2 regions of the Paenibacillus sp. FSL R5-0341 genome follow, and region 1 is predicted to be linked to the other one. Evidence: riboswitches for the same ligand, from Rfam matches in the RefSeq annotation. Region 1 holds a riboswitch; the other holds the start of a gene.

Region 1 (11,109 bases):
TTTTTGCTGTAAAGGCTTGCAATGGATTAGAACTGGTGCTACAATGGTCTCCGTAATCAAGCAACTGAATAAACAAAAGCGACGTGTTACTGACTCGATCAGGCATGAGTTAACTAGAGTGTGATTGTTCTTTCCTTGTACAGGGTATGCTATACCCCAAGGTTGGTACAGTTCACTTTATTAATTCATGCCTTTTTTGTGTCCCCTTGCTTGCATCACGACACACAACTTAGACGAAAGGGAGAATACGACGCGATGTTTAAAAAGCTTTTCGGTGTATTGCAAAGAGTCGGTAAGGCTCTCATGTTGCCTGTAGCCATTCTGCCTGCGGCAGGTTTGCTGCTCGGCATTGGTAACATGTTGGTTAATCCAGACTTTTTGCAATATGTAACGGCGCTCGACACCCCTTGGGTGAACTCGATCGCAACAATTATGATGAACGCAGGTCAGATCGTATTTGATAATCTGGCATTGCTGTTTGCCGTCGGTGTAGCCGTCGGATTGGCCGGTGGCGAAGGGGTTGCAGGTCTTGCAGCCATCATCGGTTATCTGGTCATGAACGTCACACTGGGTACCGCAGTAGGGGTTACCCCGGCAATGATCGGCGAAGTACCGGGTTATGCCAGCATCCTGGGTATCCCAACATTAAGTACAGGCGTGTTCGGAGGTATTATCATAGGTATCGCCGCCGCGCTGTGTTACAATCGATTTTTCAAAATCGAACTGCCGTCTTATCTGGGTTTCTTTGCAGGTAAACGATTTGTTCCGATTATCACTTCGGTTGTTTCCCTCTTAATCGGGTTGCTTCTGGTGATTATCTGGCCACCGATTCAAAATGGATTGAATGCTGTGTCTCACTTCATGGTAGATACAAGCCCGACATTGTCGGCCTTCATCTTCGGAGTCGTGGAACGGTCATTAATTCCGTTCGGTCTTCACCACATTTTCTACTCCCCATTCTGGTTTGAGTTCGGTGAGTACGTAAACAAAGCTGGAGACGTCATTCGTGGAGACCAGCAGATCTTCTTCAATCAATTGCGTGATGGTGCAGACCTCACAGCGGGAACGTTCCAAGTTGGTAAATTCCCGTTCATGATGTTCGGTTTGCCAGCGGCTGCTCTTGCGATGTACCATGAAGCAAGACCAGAACACAAAAAGTATGTTGCAGGTATTATGGGTTCGGCAGCGTTGACTTCGTTCCTGACAGGGATCACTGAACCACTTGAATTCTCGTTCCTGTTTGTAGCTCCAATCCTGTTTGCAGTACACTGTATCTTTGCAGGTTTGTCTTTCATGACCATGCAAATTCTGGGTGTCAAGATCGGTATGACCTTCTCTGGTGGGTTCATTGACTTCCTGATCTTTGGTATTATTCCGAACCGTACACCATGGTGGGACGTGATTATCGTCGGCTTGATTCTTGCAGTGATCTACTACTTCGGTTTCCGATTGATCATTCGCAAATTCAATCTCAAAACACCAGGACGCGAAGAGGCAACGCCTGAAACAGCGTCTGGCGGAGGCTCCGGTTCAACGGATGATCTGCCTCATAACATTCTCGAAGCTTTTGGTGGCAAAGAGAATATCAAACATCTGGACGCTTGTATTACTCGTTTGCGGATTGAAGTCAATGAGAAATCCAATGTGAAAAAAGACCGTTTGAAACAATTAGGTGCATCTGGTGTGCTTGAAGTGGGTAATAATGTTCAAGCCATCTTCGGAACACGTTCCGATACGATTAAATCTCAAATGCAGGATATTATTGCAGGACGAACACCAGCACCAACGCCAGCGGCTGCCAAACCAACTCCTGAAGAGGAGAAGGCACAAGGTGAGCAAGGCGAGCGTATTGTTGCTGAGGATATCGTGATGCCAGTCAACGGTGAATTGCTGGACATTTCGAACGTACCTGATCCGGTCTTTGCTGAAAAAATGACAGGTGATGGATTCGCTATTTTGCCACATGATGGCACAATAACTTCTCCTGTGTATGGTAAAGTGTTTAATGTATTTCCAAGCAAACACGCCGTGGGCATCATGTCTGACGGTGGCAAGGAAGTGCTTGTTCATATAGGTGTCAATACGGTGAAGCTGAAAGGTCAAGGCTTTAACGTACTGGTGCAGGAAGGTGATCTGGTATCGGCTGGTCAGCCGATTATGGAAGTGGATCTGGAGTATGTCAAAGCAAACGCTCCTTCGATCATTTCACCAGTTATTTTCACCAACCTGCCAGAGGGCTCCACAGTGACCTTGAAGAAGAGTGGAGTGCTCAAAGTTGGCGATCAGCCAATCATTGAGATAAAATAAGAAGTGTTACGACGATGGCAAGCAAGTGTAAATATATGCAATGCCTAAACCAAATTACTGAAAGTGAGATGATTGTAATGCAACAAACATTCAGAATTACAGACGAAGATGGTATCCACGCACGTCCGGCGACAGCCCTGGTTAATACAGCTAACAAATTCAAAGGTGCAGAATCCTTTGCAGAAGCTAACGGTAAAAAAGTAACGTTGAAATCCATCCTGGGCGTTCTTTCCCTCGGATTGGAACAAGGCGACACTATCAGCATCATCGTTGAAGGTGAAGGCGAAGCTGAAGCTCTTCAAGCTTTGACTGACGTTATGGTTAACGAAGGGTTGGGCGAAATTAATGCTTAATGTCTCCGGGATCGCGGCTTCGGCGGGTATTGCTATCGCCAAGGCGTTTATCTTGGAGCATCCTGACTACTCTGTAGAAAAACGCCAAATTAACGACGTTGACGCAGAGATCGCGAAACTCGACTCAGCTCTGGGTAAATCCCAGGCTGAGCTTGAGGCGATCAAAGAGCGTACTTTACAAGAGCTTGGCGAGAAAAAAGCTGAGATTTTTGCTTCGCATTTGCTCATTCTGAATGACCCGGAACTGATTGATCCGGTTAAAGCTAGAATTGCAGATGACATGATCAATGCAGAATTTGCTTTGAACGAAACGGCATCGCAATTTATCTCCATGTTCGAGAACATGAAGAGTGCATACCTGCAGGAACGTGCAGCAGATATGCGTGACGTTACCAAACGTGTGCTAAATCACTTGCTTGGTATCGACTTCATGAGTCCGGCTGAGATCAATGAAGAAGTAATCGTGCTTGCGGAGGATCTGACGCCTTCCGACACGGCTCAATTGAACCGCCAATTTGTTAAAGGTTTTGCAACCAACATTGGTGGACGTACTTCTCACTCGGCGATCATGGCTCGCTCTCTTGAAATTCCGGCTGTTGTTGGAACCAAGGACATCCTGGCTCAAGCGAAACAAGGCGATATGATTATTGTTGACGGTCTGGATGGTCACGTACTGGTTAACCCTACTGATGAAGTTATTGCTGAATACCGTGCCAAACAGGAACAGTATGATGCACAACGTGCAGAGTGGAGAAAACTTCGTGATGAGCCAACGGTAACGGTGGACAACGTTCATGTTGAACTTGCAGCCAACATCGGTACACCGAATGATGTAACAGGTGTTCTGGAGAACGGTGGCGAGGCTGTAGGCCTGTACCGTACCGAGTTCCTGTACATGGGCAGAGACAAGCTTCCTTCCGAAGACATTCAGTATAATGCTTACAAAGCGGTACTGGAAAAAATGGAAGGCAAACCTGTCGTTGTTCGTACACTCGACATCGGTGGAGACAAAGAGCTTCCATACCTGGATCTGCCAAAAGAAATGAATCCATTCCTCGGCTTCCGCGCAGTTCGTCTGTGTCTGGACCGTCTGGATATCTTCCGTACACAATTGCGTGCATTGCTGCGTGCAAGCGTACATGGAAACCTGCGTGTCATGTTCCCAATGATCGCAACACTCGGTGAATTCCGTGAAGCAAAAGCTGTCTTGCTCGAAGAGAAAGAGAAGCTGGTTGCTGAAGGTATTGCTGTTTCTGACAGCATTCAACTCGGAATCATGGTCGAAATTCCTTCGACTGCAGTTCTGGCGGATCAGTTTGCCAAAGAAGTGGATTTCTTCAGTATCGGAACGAACGATCTGATTCAATACACAATGGCTGCTGACCGTATGAACGAACGAGTGGCATATCTGTACCAACCTTACAACCCAGCCATTTTGCGTTTGGTTAAAATGGTTATCGATGCAGCGCATCGTGAAGGCAAATGGGTTGGCATGTGTGGTGAGATGGCGGGAGACGAAACAGCAATTCCATTGCTGCTCGGTCTTGGATTGGATGAGTTCAGCATGAGCGCAACTTCCATTCTGCCTGCTCGTAGTCAGATCACCAAGCTGTCCCGTGCGGATATGCAGGAACTGGCTGCTAAAGCTCTGGATATGCAAACGGCTGAACAAGTCGTTGAATTGGTTCAAAGCATTAAAGCGTAATTTTGCCGGGGTTTCCTCCGGATTTGAGGTTTTTCTTTTTCCGATAATGAGCTGCATTGATGCAGCGATTTTGCCAGTATCCGCTGTTACAGCGGGTACTGGCTTTTTTTGTTGCTCGAATGTATAGGGATTAGAAGGGGAGTTCAAGGAGAAAGGTTCTGTAATGTCTAGCCAAAAAAATGCTCTTGCTGATGTAGTTAACATCAGCAAGAGCATGGATTAGTAATTCACTTAGTGCTTAACTGCAAGCGCAGTTCAGTACAGGTTTGCGGGCCGCGGTCGTCTCATCAAGACGAGTAACCGGTGTACCGTAAGGTGCGTTCAGGACCAATTCAGGTGTCTCTTCCGCTTCTTTGGCAATCCGTATCATCGTATCAATGAACCCATCCAGCGTTTCTTTGCTTTCGGTCTCTGTCGGTTCGATCATGATGCATTCCTCCACATTGAGCGGGAAGTACACCGTAGGCGGGTGATATCCAAAATCAAGCAATCGTTTGGCAACGTCCAGTGTACGTACACCATACTGCTTCAGTCCCCGACCAGACATGACGAATTCATGTTTACATACACCTGGATATGGAATCTCGTAGTAAGGTGCGAGGCGGGCCATCATATAGTTGGCATTCAGTACCGCACACTCAGATACACGGCGTAAACCTTCCGGTCCATAGGTGCGAATGTAGGCATAGGCGCGTACCAAAATACCAAAGTTGCCGTAGTAGGCTTTCACTCGACCAATGGATTGATCTCCTTCACGGTCCAGTGCATATACGCCCTGTTCGTTCTTAATGACCATCGGTTTAGGCAGGAACGGAATCAGACGACTCTTCACGCCGACTGGTCCGGCACCGGGTCCACCACCGCCGTGAGGCGTACTCATCGTTTTGTGCAAGTTCAGATGCACCACGTCAAAGCCCATATCACCCGGACGGGTAATGCCCATAATGGCATTCGAGTTGGCTCCATCGTAATACAACAAGCCACCAGCCTGATGCACGATGGATGCAATCTCCTGAATGTCTTTCTCGAACAAACCAAGTGTATTCGGGTTCGTCAGCATCAATGCTGCTGTATCCGAACCGACGGCTGCACGGAGTGCGTCCAGATCGACCAGTCCGTCTGCACGGGACGGAATTGTCACAGTCTCAAATCCTGCAACGGTTGCACTTGCCGGGTTGGTACCATGAGAAGAATCGGGCACGATGACTTTGGTACGTTGTTCACCACGACCTTCGTGGTAGGCACGAATCATCATGAGTCCAGTCCATTCACCATGGGCACCAGCGGCCGGTTGCAGGGTCACAGCGTCCATACCTGTCAGACCTGCAAGGTCGTTTTGCAACGTATATAACAGTTCAAGTGCACCTTGAATGCTGGATTCATGTTGGTACGGATGGATTTTGGCGAATCCATTGTAACGGGCTACATCCTCATTAATCTTTGGATTGTATTTCATCGTACAAGAGCCCAGTGGATAAAATCCGTTATCTACACCGAAGTTGCGACGGGACAGCGCAGTATAGTGCCTGATAACATCTACCTCGAACACTTCCGGCAGTGCCGCTGCTTCCGAACGGAGCATTTCCCGGGGAATCAACGTATCGGCAGACTGGCGAGGAACGTCACATTCTGGCAAGGAATAAGCGACACGTCCAGGGCTGCTGAGTTCAAAAATCAATGATTGTTCTGGAGCAGGAGATAAGGTCTGTGCACTGAATGTTGTATCCGTCTCAGGTTGAGCCGAAGTGGAGACAGAGGTACCTGTTTCCGTTTGTCCTTGTACCGATGTTGTCGTCGTCGTTTCCTGAGTCACAGCGATCCCTCCAATGCTCGTGCGAATTCGTCAATCTCTTCCTTACTGCGTCGTTCTGTAACAGCAATCAGCATATGTCCGGCAAGCTCGGGATAATCACGTCCGAGTTCATAGCCACCGATAAAGCCTGCATCCAACAGTTTCAGTTGAAGGGCATCCACATCGGTTCCTTGAGGAAGCTTAATCACAAACTCATTAAATGTTGGTGCATTAAACGTCAGGCTAACGCCGGAAATCGCAGTTAATGTATTCAGGGTGTAATGACTCTTTTGCAGATTCAGATCCGCGACATCGATCATGCCTTGTTTACCCATGATGGACATATATACAGATGCGCTGAGCGCAAGCAAAGCCTGGTTGGAACAGATGTTGGACGTCGCCTTTTCGCGACGGATGTGCTGTTCACGCGCCTGCAGCGTGAGTACAAAACCACGTTTGCCGTTGCGATCGGTGGTCTGACCTACGATTCGGCCAGGAATTCGGCGCATATGAGGCTGGGATACGGCGAAATATCCGCATGTCGGGCCGCCGAGTGAAGCGGCGATACCGAGGGGCTGCGCATCGCCAACAACGATGTCGGCACCCAGCTTGCCTGGGGCTTCCAGCAGACCCAGCGATAGCGGGTTAGCACTTACAACAAGCAGACCCTTGTGCGCATGCACGAGGTCAGCGGCTTGCTTCACATTTTCCACGGCACCAAAGAAGTTCGGGCTCTGGATCATGACCGCTGCGGTATCGTCCGATATGGCAGCTTGCAGGGCATGCCAGTCAGTGACGCCATCCTTATAACCAATCTCGACAATCTCCAGACGGAGTCCGTGCGCATATGCCTGCAATACCTGACGCGCTTCCGGATGAACGGTACGGGATACGATGAGCTGTTTGCGACGCGTTGCTGCTGCCGCCAAGTTTCCTGCTTCCGCAAAGGCAGTTGCGCCGTCATACATGCTGGCATTGGCTACAGCCATACCGGTTAATTCACAGATATAGGATTGAAATTCGAAAATCGCCTGTAGTTCACCTTGGCTGATCTCAGGCTGATAAGGTGTGTAGGCAGTGTAGAACTCGGAACGGGAAATGACATGATTGATGACGGAAGGAACATGATGATCGTATATACCTGCGCCGAGGAAGCTGGCGTGTGTTTCAAAATTGGCGTTGGCTCCAGCTTGTTTGGACATGTGACGTGTCAGTGCATATTCATCGAGTTTGGAGGATACGGGCAGCTCGCCCTGATAACGAATCTCTTTTGGAATGTCCTGGAACAGATCCTCCAGCGTATCCACACCGATGGTTGCGAGCATGGCGCTCTGATCTTGCTCGGTCATGGGAATGTAACGGTGCTTGCTCATGCTTGATCAGCTCCTTGGGTAGGTGTCTTTGACGTGCGTGTCCGTTTATGAAAAGGGGTCTTCACGACCTCGGCTTTTAGTTTCTTGCCACGGATCTCAATCTCAAGGGGTGTTCCCAGCGCAGCGTATTTACTGTCGATGAGGGCAAGCCCCAGATTACGCTTCAATGTAGGTGATTGCGTGCCTGTTGTCACTTCACCAATCTGTACGCCTTCGGCGTAAATCGGATAGTGGGGCCGGGGAATGCCGCGCTCCAGCACTTCGATGCCGACCAGTTTACGGGCAGGCCCGTCAGTTTTTTGCTGTAACAAGGCTTCGTATCCGATAAAAGGTCCGGCATTCAGCTTCACAAACATGCCAACGCCAGCTTCGAGCGGAGAGATGGTTGCCGACAATTCCTGTCCATACAGGGGGAGCCTCGCTTCAAAGCGCAGCGTATCCCGGGCCCCAAGTCCGGTTGGTACGAGTCCGTAACCTTCACCAGCTTGCATTAATCCATTCCACACCGCAGCGGCCTGGTCCGCAGGAACATATAGTTCAAAGCCATCTTCACCGGTATAACCGGTACGGGACAACAGCAATTTAATTCCACAGACTTCGGCGTCCTGCACAAAACGAAACGGTTCAATCGTGGATACATCCGTATCTGTAACTTTTCCGATAATATCTACAGCCAGCGGACCTTGCAGGGCGAGCAGCGCTGTCTGCTCCGAATCGTTGGTCATGCTTACGCCAGGGATCAGGTGCTCTTGCAGCCATGCCCAATCCTTATCGATATTGGAGGCGTTAACGACGAGCATATAATGCTGATCTTCCAGCTTATACACGAGCAGATCATCCACCACACCGCCATCTGGGTAACACATCAGGGTGTACTGGGCTTGACCGGGAACCAGCGTGGTCACATCATTGGTCGTCATTTGTTGCAAAAACGCTTCAGCCTGCTCACCCTGTACGGTGAATTCGCCCATATGGGACACATCGAACAGTCCAGCACGCTCACGCACCGCTTCATGTTCTTTCTGGATTCCGCTGAATTGCACCGGAAGCTCCCATCCTCCAAAATCAATGCACCGTACGCCTTCATATTGCTGATATAGGGGGAAGAGTGGTGTTCTAAGCAAATCGGACATCAAATCACCTCGTCATGGGCCGTCAACCGGCCGAATATGCAATCGTGGATCAATGAACCAGAGTATTTTTAAATTTTTCAGCACAGATTTTTGGTAGATAAGTATGGTAAGGCAGCTATGACAGCGCCGATTCCGATCTGAATCCTGTTTTTCGTTTTTTTGGGAAAAAGGAAAAGGACAGGCCAAAGAACCGGCATGCCAAGTAGCACGCTGTATTCTAAGGCTCTGTCCCTTGTACCTGAGAGTTACCCCGCCGCATTAGTGCAGCAGGTTTCCCCTTGGGTGATCATAACGCCCGCACAGGGCGAATAGATGCTCTCCAGAGTTGCGTCCCGTAAAAGTCCTTTTGCCTGAGAGATTCACCCCCGCTTATCGGTGGTTTACTCCTTCGGCGTTACCTCATGCACATCCCGAATCGGGTGTCACGGGTAATCTCTCCCTTTACATTCATCCGCGGGTATAACATAGTCCAATAAAAAACATTTACTCCTCTCATTAAAACGTGAATCCACTGCTGATGTCAAGAACGATATCATAGAAAATGATTTAAAACCGAATATTTATTTAGTTTGTAATTTTATTGTTCGTGTATTTGAAAAGACTACGCTTACTATTCTAATATTCACCAGTATATGTAGAAAGAGTGTATTCAGGTTACGGTTTGAGGAGGCCATTATTAAATAATTTGTGAGGTATATTGACATTTGATTCAAAAATATCATACGCTATGTTCTGGGAAAAAGGTTAAGGTCAAAGAACGCATGCACTCATTAATGAAAAGCGAGGCGGATATCGATGAGCGAATTGAAAAGTGATTTCCTGTACAGCGAAGAGCACGAATGGGTGCAAACCGTAGGGGAGGATACTGTACGTATTGGCATTACCGAGTTCGCGCAGCATCAGCTGGGTGACATTGTGTTTGTGGAATTGCCTGACCTTGAATCCAATGTAAAAGCAGAAGATAGCATTGGAACGATCGAATCGGTCAAAACGGTGTCGGACTTGTTTTCTCCAGTCACTGGTTCAATCATTGCGGTGAATGATTCGTTACAGGACTCACCTGAGCTTGTGAACAGCTCTCCTTACGAGGAAGGCTGGATGATTGAGATCCGCGTTGAGGGAGATCTGACAGCAGCATTGTCTACATTGATGAATGCAGACGCGTATCGTAAACATACGGAAGAATAGTATGAACGAACTTGTACTTATTAACATATATTTTATAACAAAATGAGATATGCTTCATATTGTTTCGACCTGTGTGAGCCTGAGGCTTGCACAGGTTTTTTGTGTTTTCCGAGGATGGTTTTGAATGCAGATTGAAGCAGATTATGGATGTGAATCGCCTGATTGGAACAAGCTACAGGTTAGAAATTTATTTTGGAAATGATAAAAGTCATAGGCAAGAAAAGCCTTATGTACCAATGAGTTCAGCTAATATGCATAGATTAAAACGATTACATAACCTAATGTTGTCATCATTGTTCATGACGAAAGTACGCTTTCATTTGATTGAACAGGAGAGCATTCTCGCTTAGGATTACAGCAGGGGAGAAATGATACCCCTTTCATAAACATAATGACTTGATCCAAGGAGGATAATACAATGAGTAATTTGGACCAATCGTCCAATTCCAAAGGTGGGCTACGGGTAGGTGTGCAGCGTTTTGGCCGATTCCTGAGTGGTATGGTCATGCCGAATATGGGAGCGTTCATCGCCTGGGGATTAATTACGGCTCTGTTCATTCCAACAGGCTGGTTCCCTAACGAGACGCTTGCACAGCTAGTCGATCCGATGATCAAATATTTGCTGCCGCTGTTAATTGGTTACACCGGGGGTACGATGGTGCATGGTCAGCGTGGTGGCGTCGTGGGTGCCATTATGACCATCGGGGTCATCGTGGGTAGTGATATTCCGATGTTCCTCGGTGCGATGATTGCCGGACCTCTGGCAGCATGGATTATCAAAAAATTCGATAAATCCATTGAAGGCAAAGTTAGAGCCGGATTTGAAATGCTGGTTAATAACTTCTCAGCCGGTATCATTGGCGGGATCTTGGGGATCGTTGCGCTACTGGGCATCGGGCCTGCTGTAGAAGCGATTAGTAAAGTATTGTCTGCCGGGGTACAAGGCTTAATGAATCTGGGCTTGTTACCGCTGGTCAACCTGATTATTGAACCGGGTAAAGTATTGTTCCTGAACAATGCGATCAACCACGGGATTCTCACACCGATTGCAACAGATCAAGCGAGAGAATTAGGGCAATCTGTATTATACATGCTTGAATCGAACCCGGGTCCGGGACTTGGTATCTTGCTTGCTTACTGCTTCTTCGGACGCGGAATGGCCAAATCTTCTGCACCAGGTGCTGTTATCATTCATTTCTTCGGGGGAATTCATGAGATTTACTTCCCTTACATTCTGATGAGACCAATTCTGATTCTT
Region 2 (11,109 bases), 2.1 Mb from region 1:
AAAAAAATGATCTGACTGAGGTACACGCCTTGACCGGTGACAAATACGCTTGGGATGCAACCAAAGCGCTGGTTCCCTTAACCAAGTTTACCTCTGACTCCATGTTCGATTACTACGAGGGCGAGGTGAAACCTCCCTACCACCGGCTGAAGTACTCTTTTCTGCTTAAAAACGGAGACGAACAGATCTGGATGACCGAGACGGACTTCCAGGAAGAAGAGCCGGACGATCCGGGTCGTATGTTCCAGTTCCCTTATATTCATGCCGGAGCTGTATTCACACCCCCTGCGTGGGTTAAGGATGCGGTGTTCTATCAGATTTTCCCTGAACGATTCGCCAATGGTAACCCGGATATTAGTCCGGAAAAGGTTGAGCCGTGGGGTGGTGAGCCGACACCTTTCAACTTCTTCGGCGGTGACCTTCAGGGCGTGATCGACCATCTGGATTACATCAGCGAGCTGGGCATTAATGCGATTTACTTCACACCTATCTTTGAGGCAACCACCAATCATAAATATGATACCGAGGACTATCTGCGGGTAGACCGTCACTTCGGTGACGCAGATACCGTGAAACGACTGCTCGAGCTGTGCCATGCGCGCGGAATTCGCGTACTGCTGGATGCCGTGTTCAACCATTCCGGGAAGACGTTTGCGCCGTTCGTGGATGTGCAGAAGAACGGTGAACAATCCAAATACAAAGACTGGTTCCATGTAAAAGAATTCCCGCTGGATGTGAAGGACGGCATTCCTACGTATGAGACCTTCGGATTCGAAGCGCACATGCCGAAGCTGAATACGGAGAATTCCGAGGTAAAGGCCTACCTGCTGGAGGTTGCCGAGTACTGGATCAAGGAAGTGGGTGCGGACGGCTGGCGACTGGATGTGGCAGATGAGGTGGATGATGCATTCTGGCGTGATTTCCGTCGTGTAGTCAAGGCCGCTAATCCGGAAGCCTATATTCTGGGCGAAGTATGGAACGAGTCCTCCTCCTGGTTGCAAGGCGATCAGTTCGATGCGTCCATGAACTATCCGTTTACCGATGCCGTGAATGCTTTCTTTGTGAAAAGTACAATGCACGCCGAACAGTTTGCGAACTCCATTGGTCGGCAGTTATCCCGCTATCCGCTTCAGGCCAGCGAAGTGGCGTTTAATTTGCTGGACAGCCACGATACCCCGCGGCTGCTCACGCTGTGTGAAGGCGACCAGCGCAAGATGAAGCTGGCTGCGTTATTCCAGTTCACTTATATGGGCGCTCCGTGCATCTATTACGGAGACGAGATTGGAATGGACGGCGAGCATGATCCGGGCTGCCGTAAATGCATGGAATGGGATGAAGCGAAGCAAGACCGGGAGCTGTTCGACTTTTATCAGAAGCTGATCTCCCTGCGTCATGCTCATCCTGCTCTGCGTGCAGAAGGCACCATTCGTTTCCTGCAGGCTCGTTCCGATGGTAGCCAACTGGTATTCGAGCGGCAAAATGAGAAGGAACGCATTCTGGTTCTGTTCAATCGCTCAGAAGAGACGGCCATTGTCGAGCTGGAGGCTGGTGACGAGGAATGGACTGAGTTATTCGGCGGAAACCATCGTACCGCCAAGGAAGATGGCGTGCTTGCGATTGAACTGCCTGCGTATGGATATGCCGTACTGAGTACGGCTGTGGGCCAGGACTAGATTCATAATACACATACATCAAGAGTCACATTTAAGAAATCAGCTTAGCTTCACCTGGCTACAAAAAATAAGCGTCCTGCAGACCTGGATTCCAGGGTTGCGGACGCTTATTTGGTGTATTTTGTGTATTTGCCGTTATGGATAAGTTCGTAGACTCGTTTCTCGGAAGTACCTGTTTTCAGATTAACCTTGAGAATCCGTGTCTGTCTCACTTACAGTTGTGTTTGAGTCGTCAGTGGTATTTGAACCCTGTGTTTCCGTCTCAGGCTCTGCTCGCTTTGCCTTCGGTTTAGCCAGCTTCTGCATCATTTTGCGGCCGGTTGGTGTCTGAGCCAGTCCGCCCTGGGCTGTCTCCCGATGGCGGCTCGGCATCGCACTACCCACTTCCAGCATGACGTCGATGACTTCGTCTGACGGAATGGCACTACGCACTCCGGCCAAGGCCATGTCGGCCGCAGCCAGTGCCGTAACGGCACCCAGTCCGTTACGGACGATGCACGGAATTTCAACGAGGCCTGCAACTGGATCGCAGATCAGGCCCAGTGTATTTTTTAACGCCAAGCCAACGGCATGAACGACCTGTTCCGGTGTACCTCCACGCAGTTCAACCATGGCACCCGCAGCCATGCCGATCGCGGAACCCACTTCCGCCTGACAGCCACCTTCGGCACCGGAGATAAATGAATTGTTGGCGATAACATAACCAATCGCCCCCGCACAGAACAACCCGTTCACCAAATGTTCGTCCGTCCAGCCAAATCGCTCCTGTGAGCTAATAAAAACACCGGGGATGATGCCGCAGGAACCGGCTGTTGGTGTTGCTACGATCCGACCCATGGAGGCATTCACTTCAGATACACACAGGGCATACGCCATGGCAAGTGCGGAAGCATCTCCCGAGCAAGTCTCACCCTTGCGAATGTATTCGGCCATTTTTTTGCCGTCTCCACCCGTTAATCCACTGCGTGAAGTGGTATCTTCCGTTAATCCTTTGCGTACCGCTTCCTTCATCACTTGATAATATTCAGACATCTGCTGCACAACATCCGCTTCAGGCGTATTCGTTTCTTGGACCTGCTCCTCAATCATCAGCTGAGCAATCGTTTTGGATTCCGCTGTACAGATCGTGTTCAGTTCGTGCAGATGTTTAAACCGCATCCGAATCAACTCCTCTCTTCAAATCAATGACACGAATGTCCAGTACATGGTCGAGCGTACGCAGACGCTTCAGCATATCAGGATTCGGCACGCCGTCCATCTCCATTGCCGTCAGTGCTTCACCATCCCGGGCTTTCCGATCTACCTGCATATAGCCGATGTTAACCCCGGATGAACTGATCGTGGACGTCACCGATGCGAGCACCCCCGCTTTATCCGCATGACGCAGAACGAGTGTTGGAAACTCACCACTAATCTGAACACGAAAATCATTCATCGCATGCACCGATACACTACCACCACCAATGGAAGCTCCGATCAAGGAGCAAGCACGTTCGCCATGCCACAATTCAATTTTGACCGTATTTGGATGAGGAGCCGGCAGGCCACTTGTATAAAATTCAACCTCCATGCCCGCTTCCTCTGCGTATTGCTCTGCATCCGGGATACGCGGATCGTCTGTGACATAGTCCAGCAGACCGCCGATCAATGCCAGATCCGTGCCGTGCCCCTGATACGTATCTGCAAATGAACCGTACAGCGTCAGCCGGGCACGATTCGGCGTGCAGCCCAGCCACTGACGAGCAATTCTTCCCAGCCGGGCTGCTCCAGCTGTATGTGAACTTGAAGGACCTGTCATGGACGGACCAATAATTGAGAAAACATCTTTAAATCGCACCTTGTAACCCTCCAATTGTATTCGTCATTTCCATCCAGAAACTGAGCCATATTGTTCCTTATTTACTGAATGATGACATCAAAAAAGGACAGAAGAAGGCCTCAGGCCCTCTCTCTGTCCTCGATACCTGAGAGTTTCACAATCAGCAGTGTCTCACGACAAGGTGTATTGCCTGCGATTACAGACAAGATCACCGGACTGACTGATCATATACCCCTTGGGTGGCGCAGTTCGCGCACTCTCCAGAGTTGCGTCCAACGATGGTACATTTACCTGAGAGATTAACCACTGCGCCGGGTGCGCAGCAGCTTGCTCCTTCGGTGCCTGAACACTAGCCATTTTGCTCAGCTAATCAGGTCTCTCCCGCTCGTTATCATCCGCTGTATGGAACCATTCTGAGCTTATACAGAATAGTAATGGAAGTCGTTAATTTCTTCTTCATTAAGATTAATCGACCGGAAGATCAGTGTCAACAAACTTAACGATTTCTTTGGGTATATTTCCTTCATTTCCTATTGAGCCAACGAAAAGCAGAATATTTTGTCAGCTTTCATCACATTAATACGATAAAAGATCTTTCAACAGCTCATTTCGTTTTCCTGTAATCCATACAATGATGTGCTTACTACTATTTATGATGTTGTCCATGAAAACGTTCGGGTGCTCAGGCAAACATCATCTTTGAACCACACTGCTCAGTAGCTCATCTGGGTCTGCACATCTGGATTATCATTCACAGTTCGTAGAAGATACTCTCGTTCTGTACATAAGGTCTGCAATACTTGCTACATAGCTTCGGCATGCGGTCTTTCATCCATTCGTGCCTCGACACGTTTGCCATCTGAAAAGCATAATAACCTAGTGTAAAGATCAACATGAACCCTTCCATTAATCGGATATCACGATCCGTCAGTGGTGCGGTCTGTTTCGTATAACCGGATAAGAATATGTCACGTTCTTCCCGATTGAACATCAGCGCAGCCCCTCCCGCATCGAAAAGATAGTAACCATAGCCATGTAGACAAAAATCAATCATGGAAATCCCCTGATCTGTTATCAGCAGATTGTTACGCGTAATATCTCCATGAATGACGCCCCATATCTCCGTATGCTGCGGGTACGTTTCCAGCTGCTCATTAATGTTCTCGAACGTCTCACGAAGCAGATCGAAGTCTTCCGTTGTAAAAATCCCAAGTCGGACGCCTTCCTCCAGTTGTCCTAGCATGACTAGGTTCTCATGGATGTTGCCATATGCCGGGCGCACCTTCGTTCGATCTAGCTGGCTCATCTCTCTCCCTGTCCGCTGATGATCGTTGCCATCCACTACTCCTTTACCATCAACCGTTCCCTCAGTGGCTTCGGCCGTATCTTGCACACGTCCATATTGATGAAGCGTCTGCAGTTGGACACCCAGATCATAGATCTGCTCTGTTGTCAGGCGTTCTCCCTGCTGGATGTCCCTGCCCTCAATCCACTCCAGCACTGTACAACAGATTTCTTTACCCGCTTCACTTGTCCATACCGTGACCCAGTCTCCCAATACATTCCGTACCGGATGCTGCACGCGCAATGTTGTCGTTGCATTTAACTCATGAAGCAGGTTCATCTCCGCCTCTAGTGCAGGAAGCGTATGCTGAATACCTGTCATACTTGCATAGGCAGCTTTGTGTATCCGTAGCAGATACTTCTGCCCGCTGGCTTCATCGACGACATGATACGTCAGATTTTCATTGTGACGAATATAGGAAACGACAGGTTTCTCCATGCTATAGTTCTGTATGATCTGGGCTGCCATGTAGTCGTAAGACAACTGATCCGTAGTGATTATCAACATCCCCCTTCGAAGATATGTAAACGCTCTCTCAATACTGATTATCGTAGCATGATTGTTTGATATACAGCAAATTCTTCCAAAAAGAAATTAAAAAAAGCACAATCCCCGAACAACCGTTCAGGCATTGTGCTTTCTTTTGTCTCTATTATTTCTCTATCTCTCTGTCCGTTACTCTATGTGACACTCCATGATCCAATTAACCGAAACGACCCATAATGTATTCTTGCGTCAGACGATTGTCGGGGTTGGTGAAAATATGCTCTGTATCCCCATGCTCAACCATGCTTCCCAGGTAAAAATAAGCCGTATAATCCGAGATGCGTGCTGCCTGCTGCATGTTATGGGTAACAATGACGATCCGCAGATCTTTCTTAAGCTCGGTAATCAATTCCTCAACCTTACCCGTTGATACCGGGTCAAGTGCAGATGCTGGCTCGTCGAGCAGCAGGATCTGCGGGTCAACAGACAAGGCGCGTGCGATACATAGACGCTGCTGTTGTCCACCTGAGAGAGACAGGGCTGACTCGTTCAGCCTGTCTTTCACTTCGTCCCAGAGCGCAGCACGGCGCAAGCTTTTTTCCACAATTTCATCCAGTGCCTTCTTACTCTTCGTACCACGGTAGCGGGGGCCAAACGCGATATTGTTGTAGATGGACTTATGAAAAGGGTTCGGCTTCTGCCATACCATGCCAATCTTCTGGCGAAGCTTGATTACATCGGTTCCAGGCTCATTCAGATCGTTACCGTCCATCCAGATATGCCCCTCTGTGCGAGAACCGGCAATTTCGTCGTTCATCCGGTTCAGCGACCGGAGGAACGTGGATTTACCGCAACCAGACGGCCCAATAAGCGCTGTTACGCTTGCTTCGGGAAACGTCAGGCTGATCTGCTTGACCGCCTGGAAATGTCCATAATATATGCTTAACTGTTCCGTACCAAAAGGTATGGCCATGTTGGTTCCTCCTTATTTCGAAGCTGTCATGCGGCGGAATACAACCCGACCGATCCAGCGTGCACTTAGATTGAACGCCAGCACGAGAATGACAAGCACGGCGGATGCCCCTGCTGCCACTTCTTTGGAATCTGGCCCAATGCCTTCACTATTTACTTTCCAGATATGGACAGCAAGTGTCTCTGCCGGACGGAAAGGATTAAGCGGTGATCTTGGACTCGTCGGATTCCAATCTGTGAAGTCCAATGGTGGACTACTCATACCTGCGGTGAACATCAGCGCGGCTGCTTCACCGAAGATCCGGCCCGATGCCAGGATCGTACCCGTAATCAAACTCGGCAATGCCACAGGCAGTAGAATGGAAGTGATAATCTTCCACTTGGACAGTCCAAGCGCCAGACCTGCTTCCTTCTGTTCCTTCGGAACGGCGCGGAAGGCCTGCTCCGTTGTCCGTACCATCAGTGGCAAGTTAAAGATCGCCAGAGCCAAGGCACCCGAGATCAGGGAGAAACCAAGACCAAATTGATTTACTAGTAGCAAGAGACCAAACAAACCGATAACGATGGATGGGAATGATGACAATACTTCAACGACCAGACGAATGAAGCTGGTAATCTTACCTGGCTTGGCGTATTCCGCCATGTAAATTCCGCCGCCCCACCCCAGTGGAATGGTAACAATTAAAGTCAGGACCAGCAAGAATACGGAGTTGAAGAGCTGTGGACCAATCCCGCCGCCACCTTTGAGTAACTGTGGAGCGCTCGTCAGGAAGTGCCAGTTAATATGCCCAATACCTCTAAACATAATGAAGCCAAGCAGGCCGAGCAATAGAATAACAATGAACAGGGCCAATACAACGATAACGGATGTTGCAATTTTATCTACCGTCTTTGCCTTCATTTTCATACCCGGTTTCTCCTTTCAAGCAGGCGAACCAGAATGACGAAGACAAAGGTCATCACCAACAGGACAAGCGCCATACTCCACAGTGCATTGTTATGAACAGAACCCATCGTGGTGTTACCCATGCTGAGTGTAATTACACTTGTTAATGTTGAAGCTGATTCAAGCAAGGATGTTGGAACATGCGGTGCATTACCGATAACCATCTGCACAGCAAGTGCCTCACCAAAAGCACGGGCCATACCCAATACGACACCAGTCAACAAGGCTGGCAAAGTCGTTGGAATAATGACACGGTAGATGGTTTGCCAGCGAGTGGCACCGAGTGCGTAGGAGGATTCACGCAATCCTTTGGGCAATGCGGACAATGCATCTGCCATAATACTTGTCACCGTAGGAAGAATCATTACAGCGAGAACGAGACATCCGGCTGCAATCCCGACGCCTGTTCCACCAAAGATACTGCGTAACAAAGGTACGATGACACTCAGACCGATAAATCCGTACACAACAGACGGAATACCGGACAAGAGCTCAATGGCAGGCTGCAAGATCTTTTTCCCCTTACCCGGTACAATCTCTGTCATGAAGAGTGCTGCACACAGACCAAGCGGACTTGCAATAAGCGCTGCAAGCAAGGTTGTAATGAAGGAACCTGTAATGAACGGCAATGCCCCATAGAAAGCAGGTTCTCCCGTTGGATTCCACGTTTTTCCACCAAGGAATTCACTTATGCTTACTCCATTTTGGAAAAATGTTGATAGTCCCTTGGACGCTACAAAATAAACAATGGAAAACATGACAACGATCAGGAAAACGACACAAATCGACGTATAGATCCGTCCCGTCCACTCTTCCCAATAATGTTTCTCTTTTAAGGGCCGGCGCGGTTTCAACTTGTTATTCATTACCGTTCCCCCTTCGGTCTGTTCCATAACAACCATCCTTCTATAGTAGAATTAATGCAAAATATGGGATTATTTTAGAGCAAACCGCGTAAAGAGGCGGGACCTAAGTCCGCCTCTTTCGCTGTATGCGCAAGTTCAAAGATTACTCAACCACGTTACCTGCTGCATCGCGTTTTACTTTCATACCTGACATTGGAATGTATCCAAGTTCTGTCACGTCATTTTGTTGAATTTCGTCACTCAAGATGTAGTCCAGGAATGCTTGTGTTGCTGCATCTGGCGTACCTTTCGTGTACATGTGCTCGTAAGCCCATACTGGATAAGTTCCTGCTTCTACGTTCTCAACTGTTGCTTCTACACCTTCGTATTTCAACACTTGCAAACTGTCATCCAAGTAAGACAGGGCGAGGTAACCAATAGCACCTGGCGTTTCAGCTACCAATTTTCTTACGTTACCAGAAGAATCTTCTTGAATGGAACCTTGGATATCATCCATTTTTGCACCAAGTGCATACTTCTCGAAAGTTGCACGAGTACCGGAACTACTTGGACGGTTTACAATAACGATTGCTTGATCCGCACCACCAACATCTTTCCAGTTCGTTACTTTACCGGAAAAGATGTCAACCAGTTGTTGCTTCGTCAAATCTTCTACACCTGTATCTTTGTTGCTAACTGGCGCCATAGCTACTACCGCTACTTGATGGTCAACCAATTCTTTTACTTTGGCTTCGTCCTCCAGCTTCTCTTCTGCAAATACATCAGAGTTACCGATTGTAGCTTGTCCGTCGGATACTTGTGTCAAACCAGTACCACTACCGCCACCTTGAACTTGAACCGTTACGTTCTTATATTCATCAACTGCCATAAATTTCTGTCCAGCTTGTTCTACCAGAGGTAGCAATGCTGTCGATCCGACTGCCAGAATGTTACCGCTAAGCTCAGTAGCAGCTTCTCCTGATCCATTGCTTGCGGCACCCTCTGTACCAGCGTCATTTTTCGATCCGCATGCAGCGAGCACCAGTACGAACGTTAAGGTCATCAAAATAAACGGCAACTTTTTAAACATGTTTTGTTTTCCTCCCCCAATGTAGTGATGGCGTTTTGTGAATTTGTTTGTTCACCATCAACTCTTTACTCATTGTAGTTTCGGTATGTCATCTTAAAATCAGTGTTTTGTAAACGCAATGTTAAAAATATCGGCTGCATATTGAAATATCTGGGATTTAATCTAGCGCTGAAGAGGTCGCTTCGGGAACGGACGTTGCTTCAATCCGTATTGTGTCCAGATTTCCGTGAAGATTTTACACATTAATAAAATAAATATAAATTCAACACTCACAGTGTCCGTTTCGGTTACGGATCGTTCTTCTGATCGCTGTTGTCTCCAAATTTCTCTTATCAACAATTTAAATTGTTGAAATTGGGAGACAGCTTATGCTTCCGATGCAGCTTTCTTACAGAAAGCTTTCAGGCGAACGCTTCGCTTCTTCAGAATCGATTCCGTCTCCTCCACTACGATCGCGGTTTCCCTGCGCTGTGTCAGCGCTTCTTGCTCCCAGACATTTCAATCTCTGCTTGGGGTGCAGGCAAAGAAGGCCAGCCCTATTGTAGGCTGACCTTGTGTAAATGCTTAGGTACTTAACAGAGAAACAGAATTCATTTCTTCTATAGAAGATGCAAAAGCAGGAAATAAAAAAACTGCCTCACTGCCAGTGCATAGCACCAGCTGTGAGAGCAGCTTTTACATGAAAACAGATTATCTTATTAATACCTAATGTAAAATCTAATTTTACTAACCCAGGATCCATAACCACAATGCCAATCCAGCTAGGGTAATTAACAATGTTGGGATCGTCAGGATGATACCTGCTTTGAAATAATAACCCCATGTAATCTTCACACCTTTGCGAGACAACACGTGCAGCCACAGCAATGTGGCAAGTGATCCAATCGGGGTCATTTTGGGACCCAGATCGGAACCGATGACATTGGCATAGATCAAAGCCTCTTGAACGATCCCCTCCGTATGAGCACCCTGGATGGCTAGCAGGTTAATCAACACGGTCGGCAGGTTATTCATGACGGATGATAATACGGCCGCTATGATGCCCATCCCGAGCGAAGCAGCCAGCAGACCATGCTCTGCTATGGCATCCAGCCAGCGGCTCAGATGATCGGTTAACCCTGCATTACGCAGTCCATATACAACGATGTACATGCCCACCGAGAATACCACAATCGACCATGGTGCTTCCTTAATTACCCGTTTCAGATCAACAGCCTCGCTCTTACGTGCCAGTAAAGCGAACAGCAATGCAACGGAGCCAACGATAACCGACACGGGAATCGGCAGAAACTCACTCGATGCGTAGGCCACCAATAACAGCCCAAGCATGAACCAGGCGATTCGAAACATCCGGGGATCACGTATCGCTTCCTTCGGGTCGCGTGCCGCGGAGATGTCGTAGCGACGGGGTATGCTTTTGCGATAGAACAAGAACAGCATGCCCGTACTCGCTACGATCGAGAACAGATTCGGTACAACCATGCGCACCGCATATTCCACAAATGTAATACCAAAGAAATCAGCGGACACAATGTTAACCAGATTGCTGACGACGAGCGGCAACGATGTGGTATCCGCGATAAATCCACTCGCCATTACAAAAGCCAGCACCATCCGCTCATCGAACTTCAATGCACGTACCATTGCCAGTACAATTGGCGTCAGAATGAGTGCCGCACCGTCATTCGCGAACAGAGCAGATACTGCGGCCCCCAATAAAATGGAGTAGAAGAACAGTCTGCGACCATCTCCTCCAGCGAGCCTTGCCATGTGAAGGGCAGCCCATTCGAAGAAACCCGTCTCGTCGAGAATGAGAGAAATCATAATAATACCGACAAAAGCCAGCGTTGCATTCCATACAATGGATGCCACATCCGATGCGTCGTTCAAGCTGACGACTCCACACAGCAGGGCAAGCAATGCCCCACCCGAG

Evidence for each region. A riboswitch is a leader RNA that binds a small molecule or an ion and turns the genes downstream of it on or off. The one in region 1 is predicted to bind glycine.
Region 2: another riboswitch for glycine. It lies ahead of sdaAB (L-serine ammonia-lyase, iron-sulfur-dependent subunit beta); the one in region 1 lies ahead of gcvT (glycine cleavage system aminomethyltransferase GcvT).

Annotation. Positions count from the first base shown of each region.
Region 1 covers NZ_CP150241.1:4,985,049-4,996,157, reverse strand. Annotated here, with positions in the region: gene ptsG (glucose-specific PTS transporter subunit IIBC) at 256-2,307, shown strand; gene MKX75_RS22385 (HPr family phosphocarrier protein) at 2,385-2,660, shown strand; gene ptsP (phosphoenolpyruvate--protein phosphotransferase) at 2,653-4,365, shown strand; gene gcvPB (aminomethyl-transferring glycine dehydrogenase subunit GcvPB) at 4,604-6,043, opposite strand; gene gcvPA (aminomethyl-transferring glycine dehydrogenase subunit GcvPA) at 6,175-7,530, opposite strand; gene gcvT (glycine cleavage system aminomethyltransferase GcvT) at 7,527-8,663, opposite strand; glycine riboswitch at 8,992-9,114, opposite strand; gene gcvH (glycine cleavage system protein GcvH) at 9,459-9,851, shown strand; gene MKX75_RS22355 (PTS mannitol transporter subunit IICB) at 10,270-11,109, shown strand, end outside.
Region 2 covers NZ_CP150241.1:485,243-496,351, reverse strand. Annotated here, with positions in the region: gene MKX75_RS02405 (alpha-glycosidase) at 1-1,673, shown strand, start outside; gene sdaAA (L-serine ammonia-lyase, iron-sulfur-dependent, subunit alpha) at 1,857-2,831, opposite strand; gene sdaAB (L-serine ammonia-lyase, iron-sulfur-dependent subunit beta) at 2,821-3,510, opposite strand; glycine riboswitch at 3,763-3,886, opposite strand; gene MKX75_RS02390 (phosphotransferase) at 4,244-5,344, opposite strand; gene pstB (phosphate ABC transporter ATP-binding protein PstB) at 5,541-6,296, opposite strand; gene pstA (phosphate ABC transporter permease PstA) at 6,309-7,196, opposite strand; gene pstC (phosphate ABC transporter permease subunit PstC) at 7,199-8,107, opposite strand; gene MKX75_RS02370 (phosphate ABC transporter substrate-binding protein) at 8,250-9,176, opposite strand; gene MKX75_RS02365 (arsenic transporter) at 9,903-11,109, opposite strand, start outside.